DNA from 4 places in the Mesorhizobium japonicum MAFF 303099 genome. Region 4 is predicted to be linked to each of the others. Evidence: predicted binding sites of a transcription regulator. Region 4 holds the regulator's gene; each other region holds the start of a gene.

Region 1 (4,677 bases), 640 kb from region 4:
TTGCGGCTGGCCGTCGACGAACATGAGCGCCGGACGGGAACGTCGGTGACGCTCACACTGCCCAGGCATTTGCCTGAACTTGGCCCTTCCGAGAAGATCAGCATCTATCGTTTCGTGCAGGAAGGGCTGAACAATGCCTATCGCCACGGGCGGGCCAAGGATCAGGCGGTGCGGGCCGGGATGAAGAATGGCAGGCTTTTTGTCGAAGTGTCGGATGGCGGGCCGGGTTTCGATCCGGCGCGGGTCGACGGATTGGGGCTCGCCGGCCTCAGGGAGCGGGTCGAAAGCATTGGCGGCCAGTTCGAGACCGTGACCGGAGCGCAAGGCACGCGATTGGTGATCAGTCTTTCGGTCGAGGAGCAAGCATGATTGGCACTATCCGCATCGCTATTGTCGACGATCATCCGCTGTTTCGCGAAGGCGTGACGCGCAGCCTGTCGGAGATCGGAGGTTTCGAGATCGTCGGCGAAGGCGCGACAGCGCAAGATGCCGAACGCATCGCCTCGACGATGCAGCCTGACATATTGCTGCTCGATATCTCCATGCCGGGCGGCGGCCTGTCCGCGGTTGCAAGCATCCTTGCCGTCCATCCCGCCCAGAGGATCGTCATGCTGACCGTGTCGGAGACCAATGCCGACGTAACCACGGCGCTGAACGCAGGCGTGCAGGGCTATATCCTCAAGGGTGTCGGATCGCGCGCGCTTGCCGAAATCCTGCGCAATGTGGCGGCCGGCGAGAGCTATCTTTCGCCGACGCTGTCGGCGCGGCTGCTTTCCGATCTCCAGTCCCCGCAATCTGCCAACGGCGCGGCGGACCGGTTGCGGCAACTGACCGAACGGCAAACTGAAATCCTGCGGCTGGTGGCGGAGGGGCTCTCAAACAAGGAGGTCGCCTTGCGCCTGGAGCTGCAGGAGAAAACGGTCAAGCACCACATGACCGGGGTGCTGTCGAAACTCAATGTGCGAAACCGCACCGAAGCGGCTCTCATGATGCGCGAATTCCGCGAGCGGGACAGAAACCGCCCTTAGAGCAATTCCAGGAAAAGTGTGGAACGGCCTTCCCGGGAAAAACGCGTAGCGTTTTCCCTTGGGAATTGCGTCAAAACTAAACCAGTTTCACAAGGCTTTTAGACGGCTGACATCGGCCGGCGTGGCCCGGCGATCGATGATCGTGCGACCCAGCGCATCCTTCATTTTGAAACGGCCGTTCTCGATCTTTTCGGTGATGCCGTCGGGGTGTGTGACTGTAATCTTGTTGTCGCTCACCTCGACCTTGTCACCGGTCGTGCCGTTGACATGGCTGACGCCTTTGTCGACCTGACCCTTGCCCAACCCCGAGGTTTCACCACCGCCTTCGGTACCGGAATTGCCGCCACCGCTGTTGCCACTGTTGCCGCCGCCGTTGCCACCGCTGTTGCCGCCGCTATCGCCGCCGCCATTGCCATCACTGTTGCCGCCGCCATTGCCGCCGCCGTTGCCACCGCTGTTGCCGCCGCTATCGCCGCCGCCGTTGCCGCCGCTATTGCCACCGCCATTGCCGCCGCCGTTGCCGCCGCCGTTGCCACCGCCATTGCCGCCGCCATTGCCGCCGCCGTTGCCACCGCCATTGCCGCCGCCATTGCCGCCGCCGTTGCCACCGCCATTGCCGCCGCCGTTACCGCCGCCATTGCCGCCCTTGGCGGCCTGTGCCGATGCGGCGTCGATTCCGGGAGCGGATCCGTGCAGGGAAATTCGATAGGGAATGATGGTCAGCGCCAGAGCAGCCGCCGAAACGAGCGTCAGCCGGCGACACCGGGCCGTGATCGATCCGTGCATCCTGATCTCCGTCGATTGAGCCGGCGCGCCCACCCCAACGTTGCAACCAGCAACATCGCCGAAAGATGTGTTGGCCGGAAGCGACCTCCGACCGTTGCGTTTGTCCTCCAGGACTTTTGCCAGCGCAAGATTGGACCAAAGTCCGATGTCACGGTGACAACCGCCTCGCGCGGAGCTGCGGAGCCGCTATGATGTCACGAAAATGTGATCGGTCTGACGTAAGGGGTCGAACAGGCAACAAGCTCCAGCCACTCCAAAGCCAGAGGCCCTCCGTGACCGACCATCGCTCCCCCGACACCCGATTCCGCACCAGCCTGCTCGAGGAAAACGACAGTCCGGCCATCAACCCCACCGACAACCGCACCATGGGCGACATCATCGCCGCGCGGTTCTCGCGCCGGGGATTCCTGAAGGGATCGCTCGCCGTCTCGGCGATCGCCGCGACGGTCGGCCCGCTGGCCATGATCGCCGCCGACGATGCACGCGCCGCGGAAGGCTCGGCCTTCAAATTCGACGAGCTCGAGGCCGGCATCGACGACAAGCATCATGTCGCGCCGGGCTACGACGCCGACGTGCTGTTGCGCTGGGGCGATCCGCTGTTTGCCGATTCGCCGGAATTCGACCCGACGAAACAGTCGGCTGAGGCGCAGGCCAGGCAGTTCGGCTACAACAACGACTATGTCGGCTATATCGCGATCGACGGCTCGGCCGAGCACGGCCTGCTCGTGGTCAACCACGAATACACCAACCCGCATCTGATGTTCCCGGGCATCGTTTCGATCGTCGAGAAGGACGGGAAGAAGAAGGCCGAGGTCGCACCGCTCTCGAAGGAGCAGGTCGATGTCGAGATGGCGGCGCATGGCGGCACCATTGTCGAGATCCGCAAGGAGGGAGGCAAATGGCAGGTGGTGCGCGACGGCAAGCGCAACCGCCGCATCACCTCGACCACCGAGATGGCGCTGTCGGGGCCGGTCGCCGGCCATGACCGCGTCAAGACCAATGCCGATCCGTCCGGCACGAAAGTGTTCGGCACGTTCAACAATTGCGCCGGCGGCGTCACGCCGTGGGGCACGTATGTGATGGCCGAGGAGAACATCCACGGCTATTTCTCCGGCGAACTGCCGGAAGGCCACAAGGAAGCCGCCAATTACAAGCGGCTCGGCATTCCGGAAGGCGCCTATGAATGGGGCGCGCATTACGACCGCTTCAACCTCGCCAAGGAACCTAACGAGCCCAATCGCTTTGGCTGGATTGTCGAGGTCGACGTCAACGATCCGAATTCGACGCCGAGGAAGCGCACCGCCATGGGCCGCTTCAAGCATGAGGGCGCCGAATCGATCGTCGCCAAGGACGGCCGCGTCGTCTTCTATCTCGGCGACGACGAGCGCTTCGACTATGTCTACAAATTCGTCACCAAGGGCGCCTTCAACGCCAATGACCATGCCGCCAACAAGGACCTGCTCGACGAAGGCACGCTGCATGTCGCCAAATTCGCCGAGGACGGCACGGTCGACTGGCTTCCGATCGTCTTCGGCCAGGGACCGCTGACGGCGGAAAACGGCTTTGGCAGCCAGGCCGACGTGCTGATCGAGACGCGGCGCGCCGCCGATCTGCTCGGCGCCACCAAGATGGACCGGCCCGAGGACATCCAGCCCAATGGTGTCAACGGCAAGGTCTATGTCATGCTGACCAACAATTCGAAGCGCAAGGCCGACCAGGTCGATGCCGCCAACCCGCGCGCCGAAAATGCCTTCGGCCACATCATCGAGATCACCGAGACCAACGGCGATTTCACGGCCACCAAAGGCAAATGGGAAGTGCTTTTGAAATGCGGCGATCCGGCGGTTGCCGATGTCGGCGCCACCTTCTCGACGGCGACGACGGCCAATGGCTGGTTCGGCATGCCCGACAATTGCGCGGTCGATTCGGCCGGGCGCCTGTGGGTCGCCACCGACGGCCAGGGCCCGAAGGCCACCGGCCGCACCGACGGCCTGTGGGCGGTCGACACGGAGGGGGCTGCGCGGGCGACATCAAAACTGTTCTTCCGCGTGCCGATCGGCGCCGAAATGTGCGGCCCGCTGTTTGCGCCCGACGACCAGACCGCCTTCGTCGCGGTCCAGCATCCGGGCGATGGCGGCGAGGATTGGGAAGGCTTTGGCCGCCCGTCCTACTATGAAGACCTGTCAACGCGCTGGCCGGACTTCAAGCCCGAAATGCCGGTGCGGCCGTCGGTCGTCGCCATCACCAAGCAGGGCGGCGGCAAGATCGCGGTCTGATATCGGGTCCGCAAATATCGAGGGAGGGCTTCGGTTTGCCACCGCCCCTCCTTCGGCGTGAATCTATTCAAGCTCCGGGAAAGATTGGCAATTTACTGGTAGCGCCCTAGGTCGTTCCCAGGAGACCACCGCTATGTCGAAGTCAGTCTATGACCGCGGCCTGCTGAAGCCCGCCGACATCGCCAGGCTGCAGCGCGTCTTTGACGAAGCCTGCCTGCGGCGCGAAGCACGGCCCGAATCGCCGGAAGCGCGCGAGATCGCCCTCAACCTGCTCGCGCTCCACAATGCCGGCATGGTCGACGAGGAGATGCTGATGGAAGCCGTCGGTTTCCGTCGGCTGGAGCCGAAATCAGCGTGAGAAGCGAAGTCGCTAGCGGCCGGCTCCGGCGATCCGCCTGGCGATCGCCTTGCCCAGTATGGCGGCATTGGCGAAGCAGCCGCGAATGCTCGGCCGCATGCCGGTGAACCAAAGACCGGGCAGTTTCGGGTCGGCTTGCCCGCCGTTGAAGAGCGGGACACCCTTGCCGTCGAGCACGCCGAGATTGCCGACCATGCGCTCCAGCCCGGTGCGATAGCCCGTCGCGGCA
Region 2 (4,677 bases), 3.5 Mb from region 4:
GGGCGTGCAAATCTACACCATGGTGCTGCAATCCGACACCGCCGCCAACCGCGCGCTTTACAGCGCATGTGCCTCGGACCCGAGCGGCTACTACGCCGTCAACGATCCGGCCAAATTGCCGGACGTTTTCCAGCACATCGCCAACAAGTTCTCAAGGCTGCAGCTGACCAACTAGCAGCCTATCACGCGCGAGCCAGGCACCTCTAAGGATCACCCCTCAACTCATGTGAGCGACAACCTTGTCGACCGTCTCGGGGAAGAAGTCGGGCGCCGCGTGGCGCTTGCCGAACATCATGTCGTACTGGATGAGCTGGAAATCGCGGATCGCCGGGTCGATCTCCTTCTGGCGCGACCAGTCGGGCGTGGCCGCGCCGGCCGGCGTCAGAAGCAGGTTGCGGTCGACGACCCGGTAGCGTTCCCGCATCTCGCCCAGGAAGCCCGTATAGTAGGGATGGGTGATGCCGGCGGCAGTCAGGATATGATAGGGCAGGAATGCCGGGCTCACCGTGCCGAGGTCCGCGACCGGACCGGAACGGTTCGACCAGATGATCAGTGGCGTTTCGTGATGGTCAAGGGCGGCTTGCGGTGTCGGCTCCTTGCGCGGCGCGACATTGTCCTTCAGGAAGCCGGTTTCGACATAGACCGGCCCCAGCGGTGGCAGATGGTCGCCGAAGAAGGCGACAATCGTCGGTCGCTCCCGCTTCTTGGCCCATTCGATCAGACGTTCAAGGCCGCGGTCCGCGTCGGCTGAACCTTCCGCATAACTCAACAGCGAGTCGCGCGCCCATTGGCTGATCGGCGCCTGCACCGCGTGGGTCGGGTTGTAATAACGGTTCGGTTCGTAGGGGCCATGGTTCTGCAGGCTGACCGCGAAGAAGAACACCGGGTCGTCGCTGGCGCCGGCTTCGCGGATGATCTCGTCGGTCATCGCCGCGTCGGATGCCAGCGGTCCGCGCTTTTCCATGGGCGGCAGCGTCTCTTCCGACTTGAAATCGTCGAAGCCGAAATCGGCGTAGACCGCGCCACGGTTCCAGAACCAGTTGGTGCCGGGATGGATGGCGCGCGCCCTGTAGCCTTCGCTTTTCAGGAAGGTCGCCACGGAAGGCGTCGGCGTGCGCACATATTGCTGGTAGGGGATGCTGCCAGCCGGCAGGAAAGCGTTGGAAAAGCCGGTCAGCGCCTCGAATTCGATGTTGGCGGTCATGCCGCCGAATTCAGGCGAGAACATCGAACCGGAACGCAATGCCCGCACGGTGGGAATCGGATCCGGCGTGATGGTGACGCCTGGCAGCTTGGTCGGATCCCAGAAGGATTCGCTCATGACGATAATGATGTCGGGCTTTTCATCGGGCACCGAGGCCGTCATCTGCGGCCGGTCGATCGCCGCGATCGCCTTGTCCGTATAGCCCGGCGGTGCCGAGACATGCGCCATCGGCACGTTGAGCGCGAAGGCGAGCGCAAAGCCGTTGGAGGCGTAGTTTTCCTTCTGGTCCCACATGATCGGGATGATCTGCAGCCGGTCCCTGGTCCAGGAGAAGGTGGCATAGTCCATGATCGAGACGAAGAAGGCGAGCAGCGGCACCGCCAGCGTCAGCCGGGCAAGGCGGCCCTTGTGGCTGAGCGCTGGAACCTTGCGGCGCCACAGCCGCCAGCCATAGACGAGCAGCGACAGGCCGGCGATGATGCCGGTGACCATGGCGAGCGCGGTCATCGGCCGCTCACGCACCAGAAGCGGCAGCAGCGCAAAGATCTGGCGAGCGTAGAGAAAGTCAGTCGGGTAGAGCGGATCGCCGAGATAATGCGATTTCTGATGGCCGACAAAGGCCAGCGCCAGCGTCAAGGGCGCGACGATCATCAGGCTCTGATGGCTGCGTCCCAGCAAGGCGTCGAGACCGATGAGGATCAGCGCGAACACAACGATGGTGGTCCAGCCCGGCTTGAGCGGCTGCAGGAAGAAGGAAACGGTGCCGGCAAAGTCGCCGCGCACGATCAGTTCGATGGCAAACACCAGGATGGCAGAGATCGCCAGGCTTATCAGCCCGTAACGGACGACCGGCCATCTCCGGCCCGGCAGATAGCCGGTGGACGGATCGTCTTCCAGGAATTGAGGCACGGCTTTACCCGCGCGTTTCGAACTCTTTGCCACTTTCACTTCCCACCCAGCGACAACCCAAGTCACGCGATTGTCATATAATTGTCACGCAAAGCTAGCGCCTGTGGCGGAAATAAGAAGAGCCAGCAAACGATTCGTGAGCGGTTTTCATCAGGAGTGATCGCCAAAAAGCCTTTTGGAACAGGCACTCGGCGCACGGTTCGGAGCTGGGTCCGGGGTGAACCGGGCTTGACTTGGCGGCCCGCCTTGCGCCACAGGCAGGGAAAATTCGTGTTATCAGCCAAGTAAAACCAGTCTTCGGGAGCCCTCGCATGGCCGTCGCATTCACCTTTCCGGGACAAGGCAGCCAGGCTGTCGGCATGGGCAAGGACCTCGCCGATGCCTTTCCCGAGGCGCGCAGGGTCTTCCAGGAAGTCGACGACGCGCTCGGCGAGAACCTGTCGAAGCTGATCTGGGAAGGTCCGGAGGAGACCTTGACGCTGACGGCCAATGCGCAGCCGGCGCTGATGGCGGTTTCGTTGGCGGCGATCAGGGCGCTGGAAGCGCGCGGTTTTTCGCTGAAGGACAAGGTCGCCTATGTCGCCGGCCATTCGCTGGGCGAATATTCGGCCCTTGCCGCAGCCGGCTTCGTTTCCGTCGCCGATGCGGCCCGGCTGCTGCGCATTCGTGGCAACGCCATGCAGGCGGCGGTGCCGGCCGGCGAGGGCGCCATGGCGGCGATCATCGGACTGGAGCAGCCAGATGTCGAAGCCGCTTGCATCGAGGCCGCGCAAGGGGCCAGCAAGGTCTGCCAGATCGCCAATGACAATGGCGGCGGCCAGCTGGTCATCTCCGGCGCCAAGGCCGCGGTCGAGCTGGCTGCCAAATTGTGCACCGAAAAGGGCGCCAAGCGGGCTCTGATGCTGCAGGTCTCGGCGCCCTTCCATTCGGCGCTGATGGCACCGGCTGCCAATGTCATGCGCGAGGCGCTCGCCGGTGTGACGAAGCATGCGCCGGGGGTGCCAGTGGTGTCCAACGTCACGGTGACCCCGACCAGCGATCCCGACGAGATCGCCCGGCGCCTGGTCGAGCAGATCACCGGCCGCGTGCGCTGGCGCGAAACAGTCGAATGGTTCGGCGCCAACGGCGTCACCACGCTTTACGAGATCGGCGCCGGCAAGGTGCTGTCGGGCCTGGCTCGGCGCATCAACCGCGACATCGCGACATCGGCCGTCGGCACGCCGGCCGATGTCGAGGCCGCGCTGGCCACATTCGCATAATCCACTGGCGATTTGACCCCACCCGTGTGAAGGGTGTTTTCTCAGATCAGGAGACGAAAATGTTCGAACTGACCGGCCGCAAGGCGCTCGTCACCGGCGCATCGGGAGGCATCGGCGAGGCGATCGCCCGCGTGCTGCATGCGCAAGGCGCCATTGTCGGCCTGCACGGCACCCGCATCGAGAAACTGGAGGCCTTGGCGGCCGAACTCGGCGATCGGGTCAAACTGTTCCCGGCCAATCTGTCGAACCGCGACGAGGTCAAGGCGCTCGGCCAGAAGGCGGAGGCCGATCTCGAAGGCGTCGACATCCTGGTCAACAATGCCGGCATCACCAAGGACGGCCTGTTCGTGCGCATGTCGGACGCCGATTGGGACTCCGTGATCGAGGTCAATTTGACCGCCGTTTTCCGGCTGACCCGCGAACTCACCCATCCGATGATGCGCCGCCGTCATGGCCGCATCATCAACATCACCTCGGTGGTCGGCGTGACTGGCAATCCCGGCCAGACCAACTACTGCGCCTCAAAGGCCGGCATGATCGGCTTCTCCAAATCGCTGGCGCAGGAGATCGCCACCCGCAACATCACCGTCAACTGCGTCGCTCCGGGCTTCATCGAATCGGCGATGACCGACAAGCTCAACGACAAGCAGAAAGAGGCGATCATGGCGGCGATTCCAACGCGCCGCATGGGAACGGGTGCCGAGGTGGCGTCCGCCGTCGCCTACCTTGCCTCCAACGAAGCCGCCTACGTCACTGGCCAGACCGTCCATGTCAATGGCGGCATGGCCATGATTTGACGGATGTGGCGGGGCTGTGAAAAGAGACCATTTCGCCTTGGACCTCAGCCATTTTTCGTGTAATGCGGCCCGCAACCCGGCGGTTCGGGCAAAAACCGGTTCGTAGCCGTTGCGTTTCCGGCAGGACCATCTTTCAGCTTGATTAGCGGCATTCTGCCCGCTAACGAAGACAGACAAACAAAAGACGAGGATGCCCCAAATGAGTGACACCGCAGAGCGCGTCAAAAAGATCGTCATCGAGCACCTTGGCGTCGATGCCGACAAAGTGACGGAGCAGGCGAGCTTCATCGATGATCTGGGCGCTGACAGCCTCGACACGGTCGAACTCGTCATGGCGTTCGAAGAAGAGTTCGGCGTGGAAATTCCCGACGACGCGGCCGAGACCATCCTGACCGTCGGCGACGCGGTGAAGTACATCGACAAGGCTTCGGCCTGACGCTTTCCGCAGTCATCACTGGGGAGGACCTGCGATGAGGCGTGTCGTCGTCACGGGCCTTGGGTTGTTGTC
Region 3 (4,677 bases), 820 kb from region 4:
AAATCGCCGACTGCCATCGGCTTTGCCGGACGGGCGGCGGGGAACAGGCTGGCACCGGCCAGGAAATCGCCGGTGAAATCATCCCAGCCGGGAGCGTGCTCCTCGCTCCAGCTCAGGCTTGCGAACTGGCGGACGATGATCGCCCTGATGGCGTCCCGATCACTGCTGCTTTGGCTGTCCGGCATGGCACCCTCCGCGAAGATTACCTAAATCGGAGATTCTGGCGCGACAATTGTCCGATCGAACTGCAGCCCATCAGCTTCATGCCGCGCTCGATCTCGACCCGCATCTGTTCAAGCGCCCTTTCGACACCCGGCTGGCCGGCCGCCGCCAGCGGAAACAGATAGTAACGGCCGATGCCGACCGCCTTGGCGCCGAGCGAGAGGGCCTTCAGCACATGTGTGCCGCGCTGCACGCCGCCATCCATGATGACATCGATCCGGTCGCCGACGGCCTCGACGATCTCGGCCAGCTGGTCGAATGCCGCCCGCGACCCGTCCAGCTGCCGGCCGCCATGATTGGAAAGCACAATGCCGCTGCAGCCGATCTCGGCGGCGCGTTTGGCGTCCTCGACCGACATGATGCCCTTGAGGCAGAACGGCCCCGACCACTGCCTGACCATCTCGGCGACATCGTCCCAGGTCATCGACGGATCGAGCATTTCGGTGAAATAGCGGCTGATCGACATCGTGCCGCCGCCCATGTCGACATGCTCGTCGAGCTGCGGCAGCTTGAACCCTTCATGCGTGAAATAATTGATCGCCCAGGCCGGCTTGAGCGCGAACTGCGCCATCCCCGCGAGGTTGAGCTTGAAGGGAATGGCAAAGCCGGTGCGCTTGTCGCGCTCGCGATTGCCGCCCGTTATGCTGTCGACGGTCAGCATCATCACCTCGACGCCAACTTGCTTCGCCCGCTGCATCATCGCCCGGTTGAGGCCGCGATCCCGGTGGAAATAGAACTGGTAGACCTGCGGACTGCTGCTGATGCTTCGAGCCTCCTCGAGGCTGACGGTGCCAAGCGAGGAGACACCGAACATGGTGCCGTATTTGGCGGCGGCCTTGGCCACTGCGCGCTCGCCCTGGTGATGGAAAAGCCGCTGCAGGGCGGTCGGCGAGCAGTAGAACGGCATCGCCAGCTTCTGCCCCATCACCGTCACCGACATGTCGATCTCATTCACCCCGCGCAGCACGTTGGGGACGAGGTCGCAGGTCTCGAAACTTTCGGTGTTGCGGCGATAGGTGACCTCGTCGTCGGCCGCGCCATCGATGTAGTCGAAGATCGGCCCCGGCAGCCTTCGCTGCGCCATGCGGCGGAAATCTGAGAAGTTATGACAGTCGTTGAGTCGCATCATCGATTTCCAAGGCCGTGGCGGGTCAGCCTTTGCCGCCCCTCGATGCGTCGAATATCAATCCGATGGCGCCATGCCAACGGACTAATTGCGGAACTGCCGCAGAGCATGGCCAAGCACAAAAAAGGGGCGCCCCGAAGCGCCCCTCCCTCGAAATCGACTGCTGACGAAGACTACATCCCGAGATCGGAACGAAGCTCGGCCCTGGCCACTTCATATTCGGCCTTGAAGTCATCCCGGTTGAGCAGGACCGCGGCGATGACGCTGCCGGAGATCTTGCCCATCTCGACGTCCGACGCGTAGTGGATACCGCCAATCTCACGGTTGTGGGCGTATTCGGCCGCGCGCGCCATGATCTCGGCGCGCTTCTCCGGAACCATGTCGGCAAGGATGATGCCCATCATGGTGCCGACCGTGGCATGGCCGGACGGCCAGGAGCCGGAGCTCGACAACTTGACCACCGGCTTGACGAGGTCGCTGAGTTGATGCGGACGCGGGCGCTTCCAGACATCCTTGGCCGGATCGACGACAGCGCCTTCGGTCTCGACCACGCGATCGAAGAAGGCGCTGAACTTTGGTAGCTTCTCCTTGTTGAAATTCGGCCCCATCACGTTGGCGAAGCGCCAGACATTCTCCTCGGAGTCGGCAACGGCGCCGGCCACCATCTCGGGCGTGCGCGTCACCTGCAGCGTCAGCACCTCGCCAAGTTCGGCCTTGGTCTGAGCCGAATCGTTTGCCGGCGGCGGCGGCAGGATCATCGTCAGGTCGATGTCTTTGTTTGTGACGAAGGGTTTAGCGTCTTCGGCCTGGGCGGCCGAGCCGATGACCAGCAACAGCAGACCAGCAGTCAGCGATGCGTATCTCTTCATGGGTGCGATCCTTTGGTGGCAATGACGCAGGATCGCTGTTGGCGGTGACGGCCATGTGACACAGCCTGTCGTCTGAAATGCAAAAAGGCGCCTTTCGGCGCCCTTTCGTGACCGTATTAGCTTGGCAGCCCAGGTATGTCGAGATTCAGGTCAGGCCGAGCCGAAAATGGTGGCTTCCGAGGACCGGAGCGGAGCGTACTTGAAGTACGTGAGCACCGGAAGCGCAGGATGCCGGCATTTGCAGGCCGGCATCACCTGAATATCGGCATACTTTAGTGCGCGACGCCTTCCCACACCTTGCGCTTGGTCAGATAGACCAGCGCACCGAAGAGCAGCAGGAACACCAGCACGCGGAAGCCCATCTTCTTGCGAGCTTCCATGTGCGGCTCGGCCGCCCAGGTCAGGAAGGCTGATACGTCGCGGGCATACTGGTCGACGGTCTGCGGCGAACCGTCATCATAAGTCACCTGGCCGTCGGAGAGCGGCTTGGGCATCTTCAGCGACACGCCGGACATGAAGTATGGGTTGTAGTGCGTGCCCTCGGGAATGACCATCCCGGCCGGCGGCGTCTGATCGTAGCCGGTCAGCAGCGAATGGATGTAGTCGGGGCCGCCCGCGTCATACTGGGTGAAGATATCGAAGACGAACTGCGGAAAGCCGCGCTCGACGCCGCGTGCCTTGGCCAGCAGCGACATGTCCGGCGGGGCCGCGCCGCCGTTCGAGGCAGCGGCGGCTTGCTCATTGGCGAACGGCGCCGGGAAATGGTCGGATGGCTTGCCGGGGCGGTCGAACATGTCGCCGGCGTCGTTGGGGCCGTCATGGACGGTGTATTCGGCGGCAAGCGTCTTGATCTGGGCGTCGTTGTAGCCGAGGTCCGACAGCGTGCGGAACGCCACCAGGTTCATCGAATGGCAGGCCGAGCAGACTTCCTTGTAGACCTTCAGGCCGCGCTGCAGCTGCGCCTTGTCATAGGTGCCGAACGGGCCGGTGAAGCTCCAGCTCATTTCCTTCGGCTCGTTGATCGGGAAATGCGTGGGTGCCGCCGCGTTGTGCGCCTCTTCGGCCGCGAACGCTGCGGTGCCGGCGGCCACAAGGCCAACCAGCGCCAGCGAGGTGAGAATCTTTTTCATGCCAAATCCCCTTAGATTCTCTACCGCTCAGCCCTTGGTCTCTGGCGCGGCCGTGGCGCCCGCCGGATGCCCGCTGCCGCCCTTGTTCTTTTCGAGCACCGCCTCGGTGATCGAGTTCGGCAGCCTGCGCGGCGTCTCGATCAGGCCGAGCACCGGCAGCGCGACCAGGAAGAAGGCGAAGTAGAACAGCGTCGCCATCTGCGCCATGAACACATAGCTGCCTTCCGCCGGCTGCGAGCCCAGCCAGCCCAGCAGGATGGCATCGGCCACGAACAGCCAGAAGAACAGCTTGTACCAGGGCCGGTAGACCGCCGAGCGCACCTTGGAGGTGTCGAGCCACGGCACCAGGAACAGCATGGCGATGGCGCCGAACATGCACAGCACGCCGCCGAGCTTGGAATTGATCGGCCCGATGTTGAAGGTGATGGCGCGCAGGATCGCGTAGAACGGCAGGAAGTACCATTCCGGAACGATATGGGCCGGGGTCTTCAGCGGGTTGGCGACCGTGTAGTTGTCCGGATGGCCGAGATAGTTTGGCAGGTAGAAGACGAAATAGGCGAAGAAGAACAGGAACACGATCATGCCGAACGCGTCCTTGATGGTCGCGTAGGGGGTGAAGGCGACGGTGTCGGTCTTCGACTTGACCTCGATGCCGGTCGGGTTCGACTGGCCCACCACATGCAGCGCCCAGACGTGCAGAACGACGACGCCGGCAATCATGAACGGCAAGAGGTAGTGCAGCGCGAAGAAGCGGTTCAGCGTCGGATTGTCGACGGCAAAGCCGCCAAGCAGCAGCTGCTGGATCCAGTCACCGATCAGCGGAATGGCGCTGAAGAAGCCGGTGATGACGGTGGCGCCCCAGAAGCTCATCTGCCCCCATGGCAGCACATAGCCCATGAAGCCGGTCGCCATCATCAGCAGATAGATGATGCAGCCCAGGATCCACAGCAACTCACGCGGCGCCTTGTAGGAGCCGTAATAGAGGCCGCGGAAGATGTGGATATAGACAGCGATGAAGAAGAACGAGGCGCCGTTGGCATGCATGTAGCGCAACAGCCAGCCGGAATTGACGTCACGCATGATCTTTTCGACGGAGCCGAAGGCGAGATTGGTGTCGGCCGTATAGTGCATGGCCAGCACGATGCCGGTCAGGATTTGCGCCGTCAGCATGATCGCCAGGATGCCGCCGAAGGTCCAGGCATAGTTGAGGTTGCGCGGCACCGGATAGGCGATGAAGCTGTCGTAGACCATCCGCGGCAGCGGCATGCGGGCGTCGAACCAGCGTTCGATACCGGTCTTGGGCGTATAGGTCGAGTGTCCCTCGCTCATC
Region 4 (4,677 bases):
TCGGCCAGCTGCGAGGCGATCTCGGCGGCGTTCTTGCCGAGTTCGCGCGCGTCCTTCCACACCGACACGGTCTGGGTGCCGAGCGCGATGCGGTTCAGCGCGGCATGGTCGCCGTCCTGACCCGAGACCGGCACGGTGCCGGCAAGACCCTGCGCCGTCAGCGCCGCGACGACGCCGCCGGCGGTGCCGTCATTGGCAGCGACGACCGCGTCGACCTTGTTGTCGTTGGCGGTCAGGAACTGCTCCATGTTCTTCTGGGCGTTGGCGGGCAGCCAGCCGTCCGTATAGGCCTCGCCGACATTCTTGATCTTGCCGCTGTCGATGGCAGCCTTGAGCACTTCCATCGAGCCCGCGAACAGGAAGTCGGCATTCGGATCGGCGCCCGAGCCCTTGATGAAGACATAGTTGCCTTCCGGCTTGGCCTTGAACACCGCGCTGGCCTGCAAGCGGCCGACTTCCTTGTTGTCGAAGGTCAGGTAGAAGACGTCCTTGTTCTCGATCAGGCGGTCATAGCCGACGACCGGAATGCCTTCGTCCAGCGCCTTCTGCACGGCCGGGCCGATGGCCGAGGCATCCTGCGCCAGGATGATCAGCGAATTGGCGCCCTGCGAGATCAGGCTCTCGACATCGGTAAGCTGCTTGCCAGGATTGGACTGCGCGTCGGCGGAAATGTACTTGTCGCCGGCGGCCTCGATGGCCTTCTTCATGGCGGCCTCGTCGGTCTTCCAGCGCTCTTCCTGGAAGTTGGACCACGAAACGCCGATGACCTTGTCCTTCGCCTGCGCGACCGACGCCAGCGTCAGCGACATGGCGACACCCGCCAGGATGGCGGCTGTGAATCTCTTCATGATATTCCTCCCTGCGCCGCGTATGGCGCGACCAAACTGGCCCGAAGGCCGGCACAGAGGCTCTATTTTTTCGAGCCTCGAAAAAACACTGATCCAACACCGGAACGCTGTCAACAACGATTCTGAGGGATTTTGATGTCCTTATGAATTTTTTTCGAGCCTCGGAATAAATAAATGACAGGACGGGCCGCTTCTGCCAGTATTTGATCGTGTCGCCGGCAGCGTTCGAGGGAGGACCGGAAGAACCGCGGCGACGGGGAGGATGTGAGAAACATGTCGGTCGGAATCCGCCACGACGATCTGCGCCGGCGCAACCGCGCCATGGTGATTGCCGCCGTGCGCCGGGCCGGTCGGCCCTCGCGCACCGAGATCGCCGCGACCACCGGCCTCAGCCACTCGACCATATCGGCGATTTCCTCCGACCTGATCGGCGAAGGCATACTGGCCGAGGGAAAGCCGAGCGAGGCCGGCGCGCTGAAACGCGGCAGGCCGCAGGTCGGTCTCGGCCTTAACCCGGAGGCCGCGGCAGTGATGACCGTGGTGCTGTCGCTGAACTTCCTCTCCGTCGCCGTCATCGATTATGCCGGCCAGGTGATATCGGAAGAACAGCGCCGGCTGGATACGCTGACCATGTCGCGCGAGGCGCTGATCGGCGAGTGCGTGGCCATCGTAAGGCGGCGTCTCGAGGATCCCGACATCGACGTGCGCAGCGTCGCCCGCATCGCGCTGGCGATCCAGGGCATCACCGACACCGAGGCCCGGGCGATGCTGTGGTCGCCGATCACGCCGCAGACCGATATCGCCTTCGCCGACATACTCGAAGCCGAGTTCGGCATCCCCGCAACCATGGAAAACGACTGCAACATGATGGCCGTGGCGCTGCGCTGGCGCGATCCCGAGCGCTACCGCGACGACTTCATCGCCATCCTTTTGTCGCACGGCATCGGCATGGGGCTGGTGCTGAAGGGCGAGCTGTTCACCGGCACCCATTCCTCGGGCGGCGAGTTCGGCCACATGATCCATCGGCCGGGCGGCGCGCTCTGCCGCTGCGGGCGGCGCGGCTGCGTCGAGGCCTATGCCGGCAATTATGCCATCTGGCGCAACGCCAGGCAGCTCAGCGAGGACACCGAGCCGGTGGCCGATGTCAGCGACGCGCAGATGCGGGCGCTGGCCGCGACGGCGCGCGAACGCGACGGACCCGAGCGCGAAGCCTACCGCAAGGCCGGCGAGGCATTGGGCTACGGCCTCGGCAGCCTGTTTGCGCTGATCGATCCAGCACCCGTTGCCATGGTCGGCGTCAGCGCCGCCGCCTTCGACCTGATCGAGCCGGCATTGCGCGAGGCGATCGCCCAGACCGCCGGTGGCCAGCACTCGGAATCGATCTCCTTCGACACCGAACCGAACGAACTGCCGCTGATCCGCGAAGGTTGCGCCATGCGCGCGCTGACCTTTGTCGACCAGGAGATTTTCGCGCCGGGCGTGCAAACGAAAGCAGGCCTTGCCGCGAAGAAAAACGTCGCCTGATTCAGGTCGTGCTCAATCCTCGCGGATCGCGTAGCCCGCCCCACGAATGGTTCTGATAACATCCGGCATGCGGCCATTGTTGACCGCCTTGCGCAGGCGGCCGACATGCACGTCCACGGTGCGCTCGTCGATGTAGATCGTCTCGCCCCAGACATTGTCGAGCAGCTGGCTGCGCGAGAACACGCGGCCGGGATGACGCATCATGAATTCGAGCAGGCGGAATTCAGTCGGCCCGAGCCGGATCTCGCTCTTTTTGCGATAGACCCGGTGTGATTCACGGTCGAGCACGATGTCGCCGACCTTGAGCACGCTGGACAGCACTTCCGGCTTGGCGCGGCGTAGCAGCGCCTTCACGCGAGCCATGAATTCCGGCGTCGAAAACGGCTTGACCAGATAGTCGTCGGCGCCGGTGGAGAGCCCACGCACACGGTCGCTTTCCTCGCCCCGCGCGGTCAGCATGATGATCGGCAGCCGCTCGGTCTCGGGCCGCATCCGCAGGCGCCGGCAGAGTTCGATGCCGGACACCGCCGGCACCATCCAGTCGAGCACCAGGAGATCGGGCACGTTCTCCTGCAGGCGGATTTCGGCTTCGTCGCCGCGTGTCACCACCTCGACCTGGTAACCCTCCGATTCCAGATTGTAGCGGAGGAGCACGCCGAGCGGCTCCTCGTCCTCCACCACCATGATGCGTGGTGCGATCATCGATTGGTTACCCCTGCGCTCAGGCCGCCGGCGCCGACATCGCCGTCTCGTCCTGTTTTGGACGGTTGGCGGGCAGTTGCGTGCCGGTCAGGACATAGTACGCATTCTCGGCGATATTGGTCACGTGGTCGCCGATGCGTTCGAGATTCTTGGCGCAGAACAACAGATGCGTGCAGGCCGTGATGTTGCGCGGATCTTCCATCATATAGGTCAGCAATTCGCGGAAGACCGAGGTGTATTTGACGTCGATGCGCTCGTCGTCGGCGCGCAGCTTCGCCAGTGCCGCGGCATCGCGCGCCGCATACTCCTCGATCACGCCCTGCACCTGGATCAGCACCAGCTGCGCCATGGCGTCGATGGAATGCGACAGGTCGCGCGGCGTGGCGCTGAGGCCGACAGTGCCGACCCGCTTGGCGATGTTCTTGGCAAGGTCGCCAATGCGTTCGAGGTCACCAGCCATGCGGATCGAACCGACCACATGGCGCAGGTCGTCGGCCATAGGCTGGCGCTTGGCGATCAGCGTGATGGCGCGGTCGTCGAGTTCGCGCTGGCGCGCATCCATGATGGCGTCGTCGGAGACGACGCGCTGAGCGAGAGCATTGTCGGAATTCAGAAGCGCCTTGGTGGCGCCGCCGACCATCGAGCCGGCGAGGTCGCCCATGTCGCTGATCAGCCTGCTGATCTGTCCGAGATCCTCGTCGAAGGCTGCGACTGTGTGTTCGGCCATGATCCTGGTCCTCGTATGCGTGCGATCAGCCGAAGCGGCCGGTGATGTAGTCTTGCGTGCGCTTCTCGCGAGGCGACGTGAAGATCTTCTCGGTGCGGTCGAATTCAACCAGTTCGCCCAGATACATAAAGGCCGTCTGCTTCGACACGCGCGCCGCCTGCTGCATGTTGTGGGTGACGATGACGATCGTGTAGTCGGCCTGCAGCTCGTCGATCAGTTCCTCGATCTTGGCGGTCGACAGCGGGTCGAGCGCCGAGGCCGGCTCGTCGAGCAGGATGACCTCCGGCTTCACCGCCACGGTGCGGGCGATGCACAGCCGCTGCTGCTGGCCGCCCGACAGGCTGAGGCCGCTGGCATTGAGCTTGTCCTTGACCTCGGTCCACAGTGCCGCGCGCTTCAGCGCCTGCTCGACACGGCCGTCCATCTCGGCCTTGCTGATCTTCTCGTAGAGCCTGACGCCGAAAGCGATGTTTTCGTAGATCGACATCGGGAACGGCGTCGGCTTCTGGAACACCATGCCGATCTTGGTGCGCAGCAGGTTGAGGTCCTGCGAACGGTCGAGAACGTTCTGGCCGTCGAGCAGCACCTGGCCCTCGGCGGTCTGCTTGGGATAGAGCTCGTAGATGCGGTTGAAGACGCGCAGCAGCGTCGACTTTCCGCAACCCGACGGGCCGATGAAGGCGGTGACGCTGCGCTCGGGCAGCGATAGCGTGATATCCTTCAGCGCCTTCGACTGGCCGTAGTAGAAGTTGAGGTTCTTGACCTCGATCTTGGCCTTGGTCACCGCCTCGGCGGCGATCGTCATGTCTGGAGACAACATCTGGCTCATTTGTCCTCTCTGCGTCCGGTCAGGCTGCGCGCAAAGATGCTGAGCGC

The links. The regulator PhoB, encoded in region 4, activates phosphate uptake and scavenging genes when phosphate is short. The targets are predictions, from matches to a motif close to TGTCATNNANCTGTCAT.
Region 1: MAFF_RS18805 (PhoX family protein) is a predicted target of PhoB. The motif match lies at 2,007-2,023, and genes of this name have one in related genera.
Region 2: MAFF_RS31940 (LTA synthase family protein) is a predicted target of PhoB. The motif match lies at 2,185-2,201, and genes of this name have one in related genera.
Region 3: MAFF_RS11695 (acid phosphatase) is a predicted target of PhoB. The motif match lies at 2,262-2,278, and genes of this name have one in related genera.

What each region holds. Positions count from the first base shown of each region.
Region 1 covers NC_002678.2:3,627,114-3,631,790, reverse strand. Annotated here, with positions in the region: gene MAFF_RS18820 (sensor histidine kinase) at 1-369, shown strand, start outside; gene MAFF_RS18815 (response regulator) at 366-1,028, shown strand; gene MAFF_RS18810 (hypothetical protein) at 1,116-1,814, opposite strand; gene MAFF_RS18805 (PhoX family protein) at 2,087-4,090, shown strand; gene MAFF_RS18800 (hypothetical protein) at 4,224-4,448, shown strand; gene MAFF_RS18795 (flavin-containing monooxygenase) at 4,461-4,677, opposite strand, start outside.
Region 2 covers NC_002678.2:6,493,616-6,498,292, forward strand. Annotated here, with positions in the region: gene MAFF_RS31935 (pilus assembly protein) at 1-175, shown strand, start outside; gene MAFF_RS31940 (LTA synthase family protein) at 218-2,179, opposite strand; gene fabD (ACP S-malonyltransferase) at 2,425-3,372, shown strand; gene fabG (3-oxoacyl-[acyl-carrier-protein] reductase) at 3,432-4,169, shown strand; gene MAFF_RS31955 (acyl carrier protein) at 4,369-4,605, shown strand; gene fabF (beta-ketoacyl-ACP synthase II) at 4,640-4,677, shown strand, end outside.
Region 3 covers NC_002678.2:2,172,574-2,177,250, forward strand. Annotated here, with positions in the region: gene MAFF_RS11685 (nuclear transport factor 2 family protein) at 1-185, opposite strand, end outside; gene MAFF_RS11690 (alpha-hydroxy acid oxidase) at 203-1,348, opposite strand; gene MAFF_RS11695 (acid phosphatase) at 1,522-2,217, opposite strand; gene MAFF_RS11700 (cytochrome c1) at 2,490-3,347, opposite strand; gene MAFF_RS11705 (cytochrome b) at 3,375-4,676, opposite strand.
Region 4 covers NC_002678.2:2,992,015-2,996,691, forward strand. Annotated here, with positions in the region: gene xylF (D-xylose ABC transporter substrate-binding protein) at 1-848, opposite strand, end outside; gene MAFF_RS15630 (ROK family protein) at 1,122-2,372, shown strand; gene phoB (phosphate regulon transcriptional regulator PhoB) at 2,385-3,074, opposite strand; gene phoU (phosphate signaling complex protein PhoU) at 3,094-3,801, opposite strand; gene pstB (phosphate ABC transporter ATP-binding protein PstB) at 3,827-4,630, opposite strand; gene pstA (phosphate ABC transporter permease PstA) at 4,627-4,677, opposite strand, start outside.